3 regions of the Bilophila sp. T19-St14 genome follow, and region 2 is predicted to be linked to each of the others. Evidence: predicted binding sites of a transcription regulator. Region 2 holds the regulator's gene; each other region holds the start of a gene.
The links. The regulator sigma-54, encoded in region 2, starts transcription at its own class of promoters, with help from an activator protein. The targets are predictions, from matches to a motif close to CTGGCACGGNNNNTGCTT.
Positions count from the first base shown of each region.

Region 1: speB (agmatinase) is a predicted target of sigma-54. The motif match lies at 3,283-3,300, and genes of this name have one in related genera.
Region 3: hpsG ((2S)-3-sulfopropanediol dehydratase) is a predicted target of sigma-54. The motif match lies at 1,919-1,936, and genes of this name have one in related genera.

Region 1 covers NZ_BAAGFT010000002.1:441,146-447,181, forward strand. The annotation lists gene AC6I1V_RS16430 (SDR family oxidoreductase) at 1-366, opposite strand, end outside; gene AC6I1V_RS16435 (LysR family transcriptional regulator) at 475-1,344, shown strand; gene AC6I1V_RS16440 (sigma-54 interaction domain-containing protein) at 1,695-3,062, opposite strand; gene speB (agmatinase) at 3,345-4,298, shown strand; gene AC6I1V_RS16450 (ABC transporter substrate-binding protein) at 4,309-5,367, shown strand; gene AC6I1V_RS16455 (phosphodiesterase) at 5,672-6,036, opposite strand, start outside.
Region 2 covers NZ_BAAGFT010000001.1:475,468-481,503, reverse strand. The annotation lists gene AC6I1V_RS02195 (LptA/OstA family protein) at 1-238, shown strand, start outside; gene lptB (LPS export ABC transporter ATP-binding protein) at 238-960, shown strand; gene rpoN (RNA polymerase factor sigma-54) at 1,273-2,751, shown strand; gene hpf (ribosome hibernation-promoting factor, HPF/YfiA family) at 2,889-3,425, shown strand; gene rapZ (RNase adapter RapZ) at 3,557-4,462, shown strand; gene AC6I1V_RS02170 (LysE family translocator) at 4,551-5,177, shown strand; gene AC6I1V_RS02165 (amidohydrolase family protein) at 5,396-5,926, opposite strand.
Region 3 covers NZ_BAAGFT010000001.1:1,759,571-1,765,606, reverse strand. The annotation lists gene hpsG ((2S)-3-sulfopropanediol dehydratase) at 1-1,813, opposite strand, end outside; gene adhE (acetaldehyde dehydrogenase AdhE) at 2,540-4,000, opposite strand; gene AC6I1V_RS07600 (EutN/CcmL family microcompartment protein) at 4,152-4,448, opposite strand; gene eutM (ethanolamine utilization microcompartment protein EutM) at 4,578-4,856, opposite strand; gene pta (phosphate acetyltransferase) at 4,945-5,937, opposite strand; gene AC6I1V_RS07585 (cobalamin adenosyltransferase family protein) at 5,937-6,036, opposite strand, start outside.

The sequences.
Region 1 (6,036 bases), on a different contig from region 2:
CTTGCGCCCTTTGAAATGGGGGATGAATTGCTGGGTCACCAGCATTGTTCCGATCACATCGGTATCAAAGAGTTTGCGGATCTCGTCCTCCGGCAGCTTCTCGAAAGGCCCCATCATGCCGTAGCCGGCGTTGTTGAACAATACATCCACATCATACTCCGCCAAGGCTTTCCGGCTGGTTTCACGGATCTGTTCCGGGTCCGTCAAATCCAAGGGCATGATGACCACATTGGGCAGGTCGGCCAATTCCCCGGCTTTCTGCGGATTCCTCATGGTGGCGATGACCCGCCAGCCGTGATCCGCAAAATACTTGGCCGTTTCCCGGCCAATGCCGGAAGATGCGCCTGTGATAAAAAGCGTGTTCATCGTTTTCTCCTCTCTGCTGTGGTAAAAGTTGATTGTCCGTATGAGAGGAATATGGTACGGCATCACATAAGTAAAATTCAAATTTTATGATGATGAGATAACTAAAAAATGATGTTGAACCGAAATTTGGAAATTTTTCTCAGAGTGGCTGAGTACGGAAGCATCACACGAGCCGCAAAAACGCTGTACATCACACAGCCAGCCGCGAGCAACGCCATCTCAAAACTGGAAGCGGAATTGAACGTCAAGCTGTTCTTCCGGGACAAGCGCAATGGGCTGATGCTCACCGATGTGGGACAGAAGATTTTGCTTCTCGCCAAGCAGATGGAGGATTTGGACAACCGCATCGCCCAGACAGCCTATCAGGAAAACCATTTTGTGGAGGGCCGCCTGCGGATCGCCTCCCTGACCTCCCTTGTTTCAACCATCCTTTCAAAAGCCCTGAAAGCGTATCGGGCGGCATTTCCGGGCGTGACGGTTGAAATCAAGGAAGGCAGCCCCAATGATATTTTCCGCATGGTGGAGGAGCATTCCGTTGATTTTGCGGTGTCCTGCTCTCCCTTTGGGAAATTCGATTCCATCGTGCTGCGCCGTGACCGTATGGCGGCCATGCTGCCAAAGGAGTATCCCGGTGTTTCAGAAGTGAATTTGGCTACCCCGCCCGACCTGATGATCATAAACAAATCCGCCTATGAAACGATTTTGGATTATGTCCGGCAGCCACCCCCTGCCGGACAGTTTCTTCAGGTGCAAATGGCGGAAACCGCCATCAATATGGTGCTGGACGGCATCGGAGTTGGAATCCTATCAGAGTACACGATGGACACGTTGGCACCGGGGCATCAGAAGTACCCCGTTACGCCGGAGATTACTTTTGATATTGGAATATTTGCAAACAGCCTTAGCGATTTGACACCTGCATCACAAGAATGCGTGAACATGATAGGCGCCGTTTTTAACGGCAAAAGGCAGGCATAACATGCCGGCCTTTCTCGGTTAAAACGACAATTTCTTCAAAAAAGCAAATATATTGTTGAGAATTGCAGCATTGGCGGATGCGGAACGGCATCCCTCTGTAAGGAAGGCCCCATTGCGGGCCCCGCTTCCCCTCGCCATCCCGCCATCCATCGCCCTTGCCGAAAATGTTTTCCGCGTTCCCCCGTCAGGCATTGCGCGGCAGGCGAAAACAATCTCCCCTAGACCTGTCCACGCAAACAGAAAATAAACATATTTTTACAGATGGTTATCATCATTTTTAAACGATGCTGCATTTTTCCAACCCTCTTCAACTATGGGAAAATTTCAGCGTAGTGTGAACACGCCCCAGCCTATCCCTCTCCGGGCGCCTCGTTTTTGTACTTCGCAATCTTCCGGGCGGCCGTGGGCTGGCTGATCCCCAGCGCCCTCGCAACCCCGGTCGTCGTCCCACAGGCCTTATACGCTTCCAGAACCATGCGCCGCTCAAGCGCCTCCAACGCATCGGGCAGGCTCCCGCCCATCGGGCTTTCCGGGTTCCCCTGATGCCGGGACATATGTTCCGGCAGTTCCGCCGCCTTGATGACGCCCCCAGAAGAAACTATCACGAGCCGTTCAATGACGTTGCGCAGCTCCCGGATATTCCCCGGCCACGAGTAGGCGGCGAGATGCCGCTTCACTTCCTCGGAAAAAACCTTTTCAGTCCCGTACTTGGCGTTCATCTCCTCCAAAATGCTCAGGCACAGCGGCATGATCTCCTCGCGCCGTTCCCGCAGGGGCGGAATCCGCAGCGGCAGGACGTTGAGCCGGAAAAACAGGTCGCTGCGGAAACGCTTCTTCTCCACCAGCGCCTCCAGATCCTGATTCGTCGCCGCCACCAGCCGGAAATCAATGGAAACGGGCTTTACCCCGCCGAGCTTGACGATCTGCTTTTCCTGAATCACCTGCAATAGCTTGGATTGGAGGCGCAACGGGAGTTCCCCGATCTCGTCAAGGAACAGCGTGCCCTTGTCCGCCAGCGCAATCCGCCCTTCCTTCCCCTTTTGGCTGGCCCCGGTGAACGCCCCGGCCTCGTAGCCGAACAGCTCCGATTCCAACAGCGGGGCGGGGATGCCCGCGCAATTGATTTCGACCAGCGGCCCGTCCGTGCGGTCGCTCAGGCGGTGCACCAGACGGGCGACCACGTTCTTCCCGACCCCGGATTCCCCCGTAATGAGCACGGTCGTGTTCACTTTGGCCAGCTTTTCGATGGTCGCGGCAATGGCCCGCATAATCCCGCTGAAGGGCGGGCCCTCCACGGATTGGGGCGCATCCGGGGACACCAACGCGCTGATTTTTTGGTATTCCTCATGCAGCCTGCGTGAATAGCGCATGTCCACGCTGTAGCTCACCACAAACGAGACATCCCCGGCATCATCATAAATGGGGACGCCGGTAACGATATTGTATTGCCCCGAACGTGTGGCTTCGGTCAGCGTGACCACCCGGCGGGTTTTGAGGACGAGGGCCGCCACGGATGGCGAAAACACTTTTTCCGCCTCCAGTTCGTAGGTCGTCCTGCCGATGACCCGGTCGCGGCTGATCCCGTAATTGCGCTCAAAACAACTGCTCACCCAGCGCATGACGCCGTTGTGGTCAACAATGGCGACGTTGTCGTGGATGGCCTCAATGACGGAAAACAGATCTTCCGTGCTCGGTAACGCGGCATCGAACGGCGGCATGGCGGGCCTCCTGCGGATATATTCAATACTGAATAGGCTATTCATGTTTGAATAACAAGGCCGCCGCAGGATCTTTTTTCTTTTTTTCTGTTATATTCCTATATGATAGATAAACCTATACCCCTCCCCCCGCCCTTGCGGGGCCACAAGGTATTCACAACTGAATAGCCAGCCTTCTTTTTCCAAAACACAACATCCTTTTGTTTCAACATATTACATAATGGCATGTACCTTGCTTTTTATGGAGCAAAACCACCTTCCAACAAAAACAAGGAGCATGACATGGGCGTCCCCGTCAATTCACTGGCTTCCCCCCGTTTCTGCGGGGTCCGCACCTTCCAACGCCTGCCGCATTCCGCCGACTGCTCCGGCAACGATTTCGCCGTGCTCGGCGTGCCATTCGACACGGCGACCTCCTATAGGCCGGGATGCCGGTTCGGTCCGGCGGCCATCCGGGACGCCTCCAGCATCCTGAAGTCTTACCACAGCGTTCTTGACGTGGACATTTTCGAGCACTGCCAAGGCGTCGATGCGGGCGACGTGGACATCATCCCCGGCTATCTCGACGAGTCCTTCGAGCGCATCGAAGCCGCCGTTGCGGGCGTGCTCGGCGCCGGGGCCGTCCCGGTGATCATGGGCGGCGACCACTCCATCACCCTGCCCGAACTGCGCGCCGTGGCAAAGCGTTACGGCCCCGTGGCCCTGCTCCACTTCGACGCCCATTCCGACACCGGCGACGACTTTTTCGGCAAACCCTACAACCACGGCACGACCTTCCACTGGGCCATCGAGGAAGGGCTGATCCTCCCCGAACAAAGCACGCAGGCGGGCATCCGAGGCCCCCTCTATTCCCGTTCCAGCCTCGACTACGCCAAGGGCAAGGGGATGCGCGTCATCAGCGGGTGGGAACTGCACGACATCGGCATGGACGAGGCGATCCGCATCATGCGCGGCCGGATCAGTCCCGGAACCCCGGTCTTCGTCACCTTTGACATCGACTTCCTCGACGCCGCCTATGCGCCGGGGACCGGGACGCCGGAAATCGGCGGCTTCACCACCCATGAGGCCCTCAGGCTGATCCTCGGCGTGTGCCCCGGACAACGCCTTGTCGGGATGGATCTGGTGGAAGTCCTCCCGGATACCGATTCCGCGGGCATCACCTCGTTCGCCGCAGCCGGGATCATCCATGCGTTTCTGGCCTGCCTCGCCGCCAACAAGAAGCACAACCCCGCATAAGGAGTTCATCATGCGCCTGAACAAGTTCTTCTCCGGCCTTGCCGCCGTCGTGCTGGCCTTCTCCCTGTGCAACGCCGTTTCCGCCGCCCCGCTCACCAAGATCCGCACGGCGTGGATGGATTCCTATGAAACCTTCGCCATATGGTACGCCAAGGAAAAAGGATGGGATAAAGAGGCCGGGCTTGACATCGACATCCTGTTCTTCGATTCGGGCATGGCCATCCTCAACGCACTCCCCGCGGGCGAATGGCAGTATTCCTGTCTCGGCGGGGTTCCGGCCATGATGGGGAACCTGCGCTACGGCACCAGCGTCATCGGCGTCGGCACCGACGAATCCTCCTGTGTCGCCGTGCTCGCCCGCCCCGACAACCCCGTCTTCAAGACTCAGGGCCTCAACCCCAAGCATCCCGGCGTGTTCGGACGCCCTGAGGACGTGCGCGGCAAGACCATCCTCTGCACCACGGTTTCCTCAGCCCATTTCGCACTTACCGCGTGGCTCGACGCCGTCGGCGTAAAGGCCTCCGAAGTGACCATCAAGAACATGGATCAGCCGCAGGCCCTCGCCGCCTTTGAAAACGGCATCGGCGACTTCGTGGCCCTGTGGGCGCCGCATATGTACGCCGGAACCGACAAGGGCTGGAAGGTCGCCGGAAACGCCGCCCTGTGCGGCAAGGGAACCCCCCTCGTCCTCGTGGCCGATACCAAGTACGCCGACGCCCATCCTGAAACCACCGCAAAGTTCCTCTCCGTCTACCTGCGCGGCGTCGAACACCTGCGGACGTCCAGCATCGACGACCTGATCCCCGAATACCAGCGTTTCTTCTTCGACTGGGCCGGGAAGACCTATTCCAAGGAACTCGCCCGGCTGGATCTGGAATCCCATCCCGTATGGGACATCAAGGGACAGCTCGCCCTCTTCGACGCCTCCAAGGGCATGAGCACCGCCCAGCAGTGGCAGGCCGACACCGCCCGGTTCTTCGCCTCCATCGGCAGCATCACCCCCGATGAACTCAAGAAGGTCGAAAACGCCTCCTACGTCACCGACAAGTTCCTGAAGCTCGTCAAGTAACGGCCCCTGAACAGCAAGGCTGCGCCGCAGGAAACGGCTGATGCCTTCCTGAAGCCCCAAAGGAATGACCGATAAAAGGCCCGGCCATGAAGCCCGCCAACCGGATTGGCTGAGAGAGAGAGAGAGAGAGAGAGAGAGAGAGAGAGAGAGAGAGAGGAAAGCTGTATTTTCACGATATTGCAGTGTGCGTTTTCACGATATGCGGCAAAGGAACAGCCGCATCCCGTGACAGGGCCAAAAACAAAAGGTTCCCCGCCGTCAGTCCGGTGGGGAACCTTTTTTGGGGGAATGCCGTCCCGAGTTGCTATCCTTCAACGGGGTTCACGGAGCCGACAAAGGGGTGGGGGCCAGAGAACGTGGGCGAACACGGAATCTGGCAAATATGGCTGTTCAGGACAGTGCCGTCCCAATGGTGCAGCAGGTAGCCGGGGGTTTCCATGCGGAAGGTGTCCCCGCCCTCAGGGGAAAGGTCGAGATCGATCTGCATGGACACGGCGGGGGCGGTCAGGGCGATGCGGCCCGCCCACTGGGTCACGATGGGGCGGTGCATATGCCCGCAGCTCAGGCGCACCCACGGCGAACGGCTCAGGATGTCGGCGAGGCGGCCCACATTTTCAAAAGGCTCATCCATCGCGCCCATGCCGGTCACGAACGGGGGGTGGTGCATGA
Region 2 (6,036 bases):
CATGAAAAGCGAAAACCGCAACGGCACTTGCGCGAAAGCGACCTATACGATGGACGACGGCGTCCTTCTCATGGAAGGCGATCCCCGTCTGACCGACGGGGAAAATACGGTTACTGGGGAGACCATCAAATATTTTACGGAAGAAAACCGTAGTGAAGTCATGGGCGGCTCCAAGAAGCGCGTCGAAGCGGTCTTTTCCGGCTCTAAAAGCTCCAGCCCGATTCGGGGGAACCGCTGATGGCCCGACTGTCTGGAGTTGATTTACGTAAATGGTACGGCCAACGCGAGGTCGTGCGCGGCGTTTCCCCCGAAGTGAACCAAGGGGAAATTGTTGGTCTGCTCGGCCCGAATGGGGCGGGTAAAACTACTTCGTTCTATATGCTGACCGGGATCATCAAGCCGTCTTCAGGTCGGGTTCTCCTTGAAGATCAGGATATTGGCACTTGGCCGCTCCATGAGCGCGCACGTGTGGGCATTTCCTACCTCCCGCAGGAAAGTTCCGTCTTCAGAAAACTTACGGTGCGTCAAAACCTTCAGATTATTCTGGAGCATACGGGCCTTTCCCGCAAGGAGCAGAAAGAAAGGGCGGATATCTTGCTTGAAGATTTCGGCCTCACCCGGCTGGAAAAATCCCACGCTATGCACCTGTCCGGTGGGGAACGCCGACGCTTGGAAATCGCCCGTGCGCTTATTCGGGAACCGAAATTCGTCCTGCTCGACGAGCCGTTTGCCGGGATTGACCCCCTTGCGGTGGGCGATATTCAAGGTTTGGTACGCGCCTTGCGCGATCGCGGGATCGGAGTTCTCATCTCTGACCACAACGTCCGTGAAACTCTGACGATTTGCGACCGGGCCTATCTCATGGTGCAAGGGCAGGTCGTTCTTTCCGGGACACCGGAAACCATTGTCAATAATGAACAGGCTCGGAGCGTCTATCTTGGAGAAGGGTTCTCGCTCTGAGGCTCCGTAGCTCGCCATTCTTTGTAATGATAAAAAAAGATCGTGTACTCCGGTACCGATCTTTTTTTCTGGGGAAAATACAATAACCAGTTTTTTTCTCATTTCTTTTTTATCAAATAACCACCTACAAGAAAAGAACAGAAGAAAAAAGCATCCCTGTTCTTGCAACATCCCTGAGCATGTGGCATAATCCCTGCATGTGAGGCATAAAGATGCTCGGTTGCTCTTGGCCTGACGGGTACCGTCGGTTCCCCTCCTCTTTTAAGGTGTTCCTGCGGGTTGGACAGACTCTTATGACAACGGGATATTTGCATGGCATTGGAACTCAGACAGCAGCTTAAGCTTTCACAACAGCTGGTGATGACACCACAATTGCAGCAGGCTATCCGCCTATTGCAGCTATCCCGCTTGGAGCTTGTGGAAACGGTTCAGCGGGAGTTGCTGGAAAACCCGTTTCTCGAAGAAATACAGGATGAGCCCTCCAACGAGCCCCCCGCAGAAGTCCGCCCCGAATCCCCACGCGATGAGCCTACATACGATCGGGAAGTGGCCCGCTCCGAAGACTGGGAAGACTATCTCGGAGAATTCGCAAGTACCCCGCAGCAAGTCCAGCCCAGAGACTATGAGCTCCCCGAAGAAATGAGTTCTCTGGAAGCCAGATATGCCTCCAGTCCCACGCTTGAAAGCCACCTTATGTGGCAGCTCCGCCTTTCCTCCCTTACTGACGATCAGAAAGAACTCGGTGAAATCATTATCGGAAATCTTTCTTCTTCCGGCTACCTTCAAGCATCCCTTGAAGAAATGGCGGAGATGGCACGGGCGGATTTTGCTGGCGAGGCTTCAACCGACGAAACGAAAGACAAGGCATGGCCTACAGTCGAAGAGGTGGAAACGGTTCTTAAGGCCATCCAGTTATTTGATCCGGTGGGTGTCGCCGCCCGAACGCCTCAAGAATGCCTCCTCATCCAGATAAAGGCTTTAGGATATGATAGGGATCAGGTCCTTGTCGATCTCGTGCGCGATCACCTTGAGGATCTGGAGGCCCACAGATACAAGCCCCTGCTCCGCAAGTTCCGGCTGGATATGGATGAACTCAAGGAATATCTGGATATCATCCAGTCCCTTGATCCCATGCCCGGAGCGAGTTTTGGTGAAGGCGTGTCCACTTATGTCAGCCCTGATGTCTTTGTATACAAGGTGGACGGGGAATTCCTCATTGTCCTCAATGAGGACGGACTGCCGAATCTGCACTTGAGCCCCGTGTATGATAATGCATCGGAAAACGCGTCCAGCAAGGAAAAAGAATACTTCAACGAAAAAATCCGTTCCGCGGCGTGGCTTATCAAAAGCCTGCACCAACGGCAGCGGACATTGTACAAAGTTGTCGAAAGTATTGTAAAACATCAGCGCGGCTTTTTTGAGGAAGGGATCAGCAAGTTCAAGCCGCTTATCCTGAAAGACATCGCCGACGATATCAACATGCACGAATCCACGGTCAGCCGCATCACGACCAATAAGTATGTGGCAACCCCCTTTGGCGTGTACGAACTCAAGTTCTTCTTCAACAGCGCGCTGGAATTGGATGACGGAAGCCAAGTGGGTTCGGAGAGCGTCAAGGCGCTCATCAAAAAGTGCATCAGTGAAGAAGATCCTAAAAATCCCCTCTCGGATGAACGCATCGGTGAAATTCTCAAGGAACACTTAAAGGTGAATATAGCCCGGAGAACGGTAGCCAAGTACCGGATGGCAATGGATATTCCGTCATCATCCAGAAGGAAGGCCCATTTTTAGCCGTTCGAGGCCGCTTGAGAGGCCTTGACAGGACCTCAAAAAGGTTGTTGTAAAGGAATCATGCCTGACAAAGCAATGTCCGTTGCGGATATCTTGGTATTCGTTGTGCGGACTGGTTAGCAGCCAAAGGAGGCTTCATGCACATTTCCTTTACTTTCAAGAATTTCGAGCCGTCTGAACATTTGCGTAAGTATGCCCGTCGCCGTATGGAGAAGTTGGGAAGGTTCTTCGGCAAGAACCCCGCTCTTGATGCGCAGGTAAATATGGCGGTCGACAAGTTCCGCCAGCGCGTTGAAGTTCAGCTTACCGGTGACGGCATCAATATTGCCGCCAGCGAAGCCTCGGAAGATATGTACGCCTCCATCGACCTCGTTCTTGATAAGCTGGAAGCTCAGGTCAAGAAGTTTGTTTCCCGGAACAAGGAAATCCATCGGAAGGGGCGCGCCAATGATATTGACGTGTATACGTTTGAAGTAACGGAAGAGGATGGTGAACGCACGATTACGGGGCGCGACCATTTTTCTCCCAAGCCCATGAGTCCCGACGAAGCGGCCATGCAGCTTGATGCAAATGACTTTGAATTCCTCACTTTCCTAAATTCGGAAAATGATCGCATCAATGTCATCTATCGGCGTAAGAACGGTAACCTTGGATTGATAGATCCTATTTTCTAGGGCTTGTGCCGATACGATAAAGTAATTTCAACAAGCCCGCCCGGAGAGTATCACCGGGCGGGCTTCCTGTTACTACGGAAGCACTCATGACGGATCAGCCTCTCCTTCCTAACCATGTCGCGACAAAGTCGATGAACCCTACTCCCGAAGGCCCCAAAGCGAATGCTGATAAGCCGATCTTTATCATCACCGGGCTCTCCGGTGCGGGCAAAAGTACTGTACTTCATGTCTTTGAGGACATGCGCCTGTTCACGGCGGACGGGGTGCCGCCAGAGCTCATGCCGGAGATGGTGCGCCTTCTACAGAGTTCCTCAGTTGAGCCTTCTCATGGCATAGCTCTTGGTTTCGATCAGCGGCGCAGCGAGTTTATGGCTGAACTCGATCAGGCGCTGCATCGGCTGTCCGGTATGGGGTTCCGCACGAAGATCCTTTATCTGGAAGCAGATCCAGCCGTTATTATGCGGCGCTACGCCACAACTCGCCGTCCCCATCCGCTTGAACGGGAAGGCGTCGGCTTGGAACAGGCCGTGCGCGAAGAAATGGAACGCCTTGCTTCCGTTCGGGAAATCGCCGATAATGTCATCGATACCTCTTCCTTTTCCATCCACGACTTGCGGCGGAGCATTCAACGCAAATGGAACAGCACCCAAGAACGCCTTCACACCATCAAGGTCAATCTGATTTCCTTCGGGTTCAAATACGGCGTTCCCCGCGAAGCGGATCTTGTCTTTGATCTGCGTTTTCTCCCCAATCCCTACTTCGTCGAAGCGTTGCGCCCGCAGACGGGAAAAGAGAGCGCCATTGCCGAATATGTTTTCAGTGAACCTTCAGGTAAAGAATTTAAAAAACGGCTTATTGATTTTTTATCTTTTCTTTTGCCCCTTTATGATGCTGAAGGACGTTACCGTATTACGGTAGCCTTAGGATGTACGGGAGGGAAACACCGCTCCGTGGCGATGACAGAAGCCCTTATGCGGGCCCTCAAACGGCAAGACTATGCTGTTTCCGTGGAGCATCGGCATATGGAGCTTGGCTGATCCGCTCACTTCTGAGGTTTGCTTTTTCCGCTTCGAGGCATTAGAGATACAGCCTGTCATACACATCAATGCCATAGGGAATATGAACATGCTGCCTCTTGAAACCCTCGGAGCGTTTTTTGTTGCTGCCATAGTAATGGGATTAGCCCCCGGCCCCGATAATATTTTCGTTTTAACCCAGTCCGCCCTGTATGGCTTTCGGGCCGGCATCATGACCACGTTAGGGCTGATGACCGGGCTTTTCGGGCATACGGCAGCCGTAGCCCTCGGCGTTGCGGCACTGTTCCAGACATCCGAGATGGCCTTTACTGTCTTGAAATGTGCAGGGGCGGCCTACCTGCTGTATCTGGCATGGCTTTCCTTCCGCAGCGGCGCATCTAGGGCATGGCTTGAACAAAGCACCTTTCCCGGCTACTGGGCCTTGTATCGGCGGGGTGTGATCATGAACATTACCAACCCCAAGGTTACGCTTTTCTTCCTCGCCTTCCTTCCGCAATTCGCCAAACCGGAACTTGGAAATGTCCCGTTTCAGCTCATCACTCTTGGCCTCCTCTTTCAGCTCGCTACACTAATCGTCTTCGGAGGCGTTTCGTTCCTTGGCGGCAGGCTTGCCGAGTGGTTCAACGCCTCCATCCGGGGGCAAATCATCCTCAACCGGATCACCGCATGCATCTTCACCGCATTGGCGCTCCTGCTCATCTTCTCCTCCAGATGACAGAAAGCCCCGTCATACGGGGCTTTTCTTTTTGGCTCTGTCATAGTACATGGTTGTCTTGTTTCAGCAATATATTGAAAAATATATGCTTTTCCTTCAATCTTTCTGCTGGTGGGCTCTGTGATTGGGGGATTTTATTGGTTATTTCTTTGAAATTTCAAGGAAATAAAGCATCAACCGTTTTCTATGACACAGCCTTCTTTTTTTGTGGATCTGAACTAGAATCCTAAGAACTGCTTGATATTGCAATAAAAGATCTTCTCAAGGGCGTTCTCCGGCAATCCGCAGACCTCCGTCCGCAGCATTTCCACCCGGTAATGATGGAACGGCGCATCGCTCCCCCAGAAAACCCGTTCGCTGCCGACAGTATTGTAGGCCTCGCGGATTTTGGTGTGCATGGGCATCCCCGATGTTTCGAGGTACACATTGTCGTGTTTCTTGGAAAGATCAATGGCGGCCTGTATATAGATGCCGTTTCCATGTCCCATGTGTACCATCGCGATCCGTACTTTCGGAAAATCCTCCGCAAGCTGGATAATGCTGTGGGGAAGGGAAAAAGGTGGATGCCCCGAATGGATGAATACAGGCAAATCCATCTGTTGCGCGACTTCCATCAGGGGATGCACCACGGCGTCATTCGCCGTAAAAGCATTGAAAAGGGGATGCAGCTTTATCCCCTGAAAACCGTGTTCACGGGCTTCGCGGATAACTGTTTCGACGGCCTTATCCCCGTCGTAGGGACTAGACAATAGTTTAATATATTTAAATAATTAAACTTACACTCAGCATAATGTGTCAAAATGTGGCGAAATAGACCACAAATATGTGTCAAAATATGTGCCTAAAAAGCCCTCCCGGA
Region 3 (6,036 bases), 1.3 Mb from region 2:
TCTTGATGGCGGCCAAGGAGTCGATGACGGTGCCGAGGCCCATGAATTCAAAGTAGCCGAAGTTCAGGCCTTCGGGGATCTGGGGCTGATGCAGGTCGATGCAGTGCTTGCGGCAGAGGGCGTGCAGCACGGAACCCATGGGCTGGGCGAAGTGCTTGGCGCGGGTCTGGATAACAATGTACTGCTGGATGAACGTCGTGCGGAGCAGGAGCATATGCTGCTGCACGTAGGCGTTCCAGAATTCATCCCAAGTCTTGAACTTACGGGCGTCGCCGGTCGGGATGCCGAGCTGCACGTCGCCGTACTTCTTCATCTTGCCGTCATACAGGGTCATTTCAACGGCGGAAGCGAAGTTGGTGTAGGCGCCGCCGGAGGTGTAGGTGTCGCGGTTGGGCATACGGATTTCGATGCAGCCGGACACGGCGTAGTCAAGGGCTTCCTCAAAGGTAGCGCCCTTGGAGACGTACAGCGGGATGCATTCTTCGTCGTTGCACAGCTTGGGGAAGCCGGAGCCGAACTTGATGGTTTCGGCGACGTCCCACAGGTAGCGTTCAGGGGCGCGGCTGTGGATACGGGCGGCGAGGTCGGGGTAGTGCAGCGGGAATTCGCGCTTGGACTTCAGGAACAGATAGGTCAGATCGTTGGTCGCGTCGCGGCCGTCCGGGGTCTGGCCGCCAATGGTGACGGCTTCCCAGTGAGCGTAGCCTTCGTTGAAGGCGCCGCCGGCGGGGGAGATGTACATGTCGATGAACTCGGCCATGCCGACCCACATGCATTCCAAGTATTCCAGAGTCTTTTCATCGGTCAGGGTGCCGGCTTCCATGTCCTTCTTGTAGAAGGGATAGAAGTACTGGTCCATACGGCCGTTGGAAATGGTGGTGCCGGTCTTCTGTTCCAGACGAGAGAACATCTGGGTGAAGTACTGGGACTGAACGGCTTCGTAGAAGTCGCGGGCCGGGTTGGCGGGCACGTGTTCGGCGTTTTCAGCCATGCGGATGAGTTCGGCCTTACGAACCGGATCAGCGCAAGCTTCGGCGGCCTTGCGGGCAGCTTCGGCATGGCGCTTCGCCCACAGGATGATGGCGTCGCACACGAGGATGGTGGCTTCGATGAAGGGGCGCTTGTCCACCTGATCCACGGGGGAAGCGGGATCAAGAGCGGCCAGCTTTTCTTCCATTTCCTGCTTCAGGCCATTGAAGCCGCGCTTCAGCACCACTTCGTAGTCATGCACCCACTGGATGGAGGAACGGAACGAAGAGGTTTCGTTGACGATGAAGCGGGAGATGAGGCCGTCGGGATCGTCGTAGGTCAGCTTGTGAACTTCGGGGGGAAGAGCCTTGTTCAGGGCTTCATGATAGGTGCGGCCCTTCCAGAAGGGAGCGATCTGCTCAACCACGATCTTGGCGTCTTCGGGGCTGATGGAAGCCGGAGACTGCGGACGAGTGGGGAGGTCGCGCACGGCGATGTCGAGGAAGTCGCCGTCGAGTTCGGGATACAGGATACCGTAACGGCCGTCATGACCGCCGCAACGGCCGAGGAGGAGCTGATCGTCCTGCACCATGACGGTGATGTTCTTGGCAACGTTCATCAGAGCCTTGGCCCAGCGGAGAACCAGAGGCTGGCCCACGGTTTCAGACATGGACTGGGTGAAGTACAGGGCGCGTTCCACGTCGATAGCGGGCTTCTGGCCGTCGAAACGTTCCAGCAGCTTGAACACGCGCTTGTGGGATTCGCGATAGATATCTTCTTTACCGGCGATCTTGTCTTCGAGACGTTGCTCATGAGGCGATTTGATTTCAGCTACCTGAGTCATGTCACTTCTCCGTGTAGGAATTAAGGTTGTGTTATGATGTGTGGAGCTTTCCGGCGAACCGCTCGGAAGTTCTCGTTCCCTTCTTCACTTGTCTTGCTTAGAATAAAGCAAGGGCCGTGCCAGAAAGGTTAGAAAAAATGTTTTCCTGTTATTTTACATGATTGCGGAAGAGAGGATTTTGGAGCCTTTTTGTGTGAATGGGAGTAGTCGCAATTTTGCATCACTTATTAGGAATAAACCGCAAATAGCAGACATCTTATGTTGCATTTTTGCGACAGAGAGGGGTTTTCCTGCAACCTTTGCCCGTTTTCGGGCAGTGAACAGAAACAATTCCTGACAACAGTTTTTATCTAATTGATATTATATGATAAAAAACTCCCTTTGAAAGAGGAGGGGGAGGTTGGGATAGAAAAGATGATGCAAAAATGCGACACGGGAAAAGTTTGTTTTGTGAAAAAAAGAGTTTTAAAAAGCCTTCCCACAAGCTGGAACTATCGGAAAAGACAACCGATCCGAGCTGGGCCGCATCATTTCCCAAAGGCAATCTGTGCCGAGGAAGGGCATAAACAGGAGCCTTATAAGCGCAAAACCCTTTAAAACTAGACAAGTGGGCATGGAAAAAGGAAGAAAGGCTTTCTCCTCAAAGGCTCCCGCTGCCGTACATCCCCATAATAAGAAAGGGGGGAGAGGCCCAGCCCCTCCCCCCACAAAAGGCATACGCTACAATCAGACGATGCGGAAGTTGTCCACAACGCAGCAGCGGCGCAGACGCACGAACGAGCGGGCGCAGGTCACACCTTCACCGGTGGGGGTGGAGATGGTCATGGTCGTCCAGCCTTCGCCACCAGCGCCGAGGGCGGCGAGGTGCGGGCCGTTCTTGACGAACAGGCTGGTATTCATGGCACGGGCCATCTTGTCCATGTTGTCGATGTTGCGGGAGTGCATGCCGGCGGTGTGGGACAGGCCGCGTTCGAGGATGAGGGCCCATTCAATGGCCTCATCCACGTTGGCGGCGCGCAGCACCGGCACAACGGGCATCAGCTGTTCCACGCGGGCGAACACATGGTTGATGTCGCGCTTCACGTCCACGATGAGCAGACGGCAGCTGTCGGGCACGTCAATGCCGGCGGCCTTGGCGATGACGGCGGCGTCACGGCCGACCCATTTCGGGTTCGGGTTCGGAGCCTTGCCGCCTTCAACCTGGGGATAGTTGCGCAGAACCACGCGGGCCACGGCGTCAGCCTGTTCGAGGCTGATTTCCACGGCGCCGATGGCCTTCATTTCGGCCTTCAGCTGATCGGCGATGGAATCCACGGCGATGATTTCTTTTTCGTCGGCGCAGATGATGTTGTTGTCGAAGGAAGCGCCGTCATAGATGCTGCGGGCAGCGCGGGCGATGTTGGCGGTTTCGTCGACGACGACCGGCGGGTTGCCGGCGCCGGCGGCGATGAGGCGCATGGTGGCGACCTTGCGGGCCTGGGCCACAACAGCTTCACCGCCGGTCACCACGAGCAGCTTGATGCGGGGATGCGAGAAGAGCTCCTGAGCCACTTCGATGGTGGGCTCCTTCACAGCGACAAGCAGGTTGGCGATGCCGGTAGCTTCGATGATGGCCTTGTTCAGAACCTGAATGGCCGTCTGGGAAGCGCGCTTGGCGTTGGGGTGGGGAGCGAAGACTATGGCGTTGCCGCCAGCGATCATGCTGATGGCGTTGTTGATCACCGTGGCGGTCGGGTTGGTGGAGGGCGTCACGGAAGCGATCACGCCCCAAGGAGCGTTTTCGATGAGGGTCAGGCCCATGTCGCCGGAAATGGCCATGGGGGAGAGGCATTCGGTGCCGGGAGTACGCTCGCAAACGAGGATATTCTTGGCAATCTTGTCGCTCACGCGGCCCATGCCGGTTTCGTTGTGGGCGATTTCAGCGAACGACTTGGCGTTTTCAAGGCCGGCCTTGCGGATGGCGGCGATGATTTTGTCACGCATGGCGACGGTGCTGATCTTCTTCTGAGCGACTTCGGCGGCCTGCACGGCGTCTTCGAGGCGGTCGAAGAGGCCGAAGTCGCCGCAGTCGCAGCCGCAACCGCCGGCGGCGACAACGGTCGTAGCAGCCGCAGTGGGCTGATCGGACATCATCTTTTTCAGAACTTCAACGACAATGCGTTCCACATCTTGTTGGCGCACGTCCATATCTATACTCCTATGCTGGAAGCCGGACCCCGCGGGCCTTTGAGAACTGCCGGGCGGGGGGCCTGTTTTTTCTGTTTGTCACCCTCGTCAGAAAACGAGGCAGAGCGGAAAACCGCGGCTTTCCGTAGGGGCGGTGAGCCGCCCACAGGGGCTATTCCCCCTGATTTTTGCGATAAATAGCTGCCTTACCTGCATTTACATGGTCGACGATGCCGACAATGACCAGATCCAGAGGCGCATCTTTGTCGATGGCAAAACGTGCGGAACTGCCGCGGGACACGATAACCCATTCGCCCTCGCCCGCGCCGATGGGATCGGCGGCGACTTGGGAGCGGCCGATGGATTCACCCTTCTCATTGAGCAGATCAACGAGGAGCAGCGAGTTGTACGGCAAACCGGGGCACCGGACCGTGGAAACGACCTGACCAATGACTTTTGCAAGTTCCATGTATGTCTCCGTTCCCGGAAGACGGCCTTCCGGGAGCATTCCGTAAGGAAGCTGACGGCCGTGCCGGGGCATGAGGCCCCGGCAAGACCGACGAGCAGGGCTTAACCCAGCTTAAGTGCGCGGACGAGCTTACTTGCGGCTCAGGGGGAACACGGCTTCCAGGTCCTGATGGGGGCGAGGAATGACATGGACGGCCACGAGCTCGCCACCCACGCGCTGCACAGCGGCGGCGCCGGCGTCGGTAGCGGCTTTGCAGGCGGCCACGTCGCCGCGGACGAGGGCGGTCACATAGCCGCCGCCGATCTGTTCGTAAGAAACGAGCTGCACGCGAGCAGCCTTGACCATAGCATCAGCGGCTTCGATGAGACCAACCAGACCACGGGTTTCGATCATGCCAAGAGCGTCCATTGTGAACTCCTTTTAGGATTGTTGTTAGCTTGGTTACCCGGAACGGAACGATCGGGTAACGCGTTACCGTGTTGTGTGCCGTTCCGTTTTATTGCTGTCCTCCGCGGTTCATGCCCAAGCCGACGACACTGATTTTGTAGATGTCGTCGCTGCTGCATCCCCGCGAAAGGTCATGCCAACCGTGCGCAAAGCCCTGGAGCAGGGGGCCGAGGGCCGTCCAGCCGCCGAAGCGCTGCGCGATTTTATAACCGATGTTGCCGGCTTCAAGGGAGGGGAACACGAACACGTTCGCGCTCCCGGCGACCGGGCTTCCCGGCGCCTTGAGCCTGGCGACTTCGGGCTCGACGGCGGCGTCCAGCTGGAGTTCGCCGTCCACGAGCAGATGGGGTTCACGGGTCTTGATTTCCTCAAGAGCCGCGCGCACCTTGTCGACGCGTTCATGCTTGGCGCTGCCCTTCGTGGAGAAGGAAAGCAGGGCCACACGGGCGTCGTCGCCCATGACGCGCTTGTACACTCCGGCGGTGCTGATCGCAATGTCCGCAAGCTGCGCGGAGGTGGGTTCAGGAATGACCGCGCAGTCGGTGAACATGCAGACTTTGTTGTCCTTCAGCATGAAGAAGAAGCTCGACACGGTCTTGCTTCCGGCTGCGGTGCCGATCATGCGCAGGCCGGCGCGGATGACGTCGGCCGTGGAGGACAAGTTCCCGGCAACGCCGATTTCGGCTTCACCGCGGCGGACCATGAGGGCGCCGGCGGCGAGGGGGTTCTTGACGGCTTTGACGGCTTCCTCTTCCGAAATGTCCTTGCCCTTGGCCTTTTGGATCGCCATGTACTCCGCGGCGTTGTGCTGAAGCAGGGCCTGGTTGTACGGGTTGACGACCTGAAGGGAAACGCCGGTTTCGCCGCTTTCCTGCAGCGCGGTGCGTACCTTTTCGGGGTCGCCGATGAGGATGGGTTCGACGAGGCCTTCGCGGATCAGTTTGGCGGCGGCGGAAACCACGCGCCGGTCTTCACCGTCGGAGTAGACCACGACACCTTTCCGGGCGCGGCATTTTTCGAGGCAACGTTCGAACACGCTCATTACAGACCAACCTTGCTGATGTCGCGGCCGGATTCGGCAACGACGGTCAGGAGCATGAGGACATAGATGGCGCTGCTCAGGCGGTTCAGGGACGCGAGG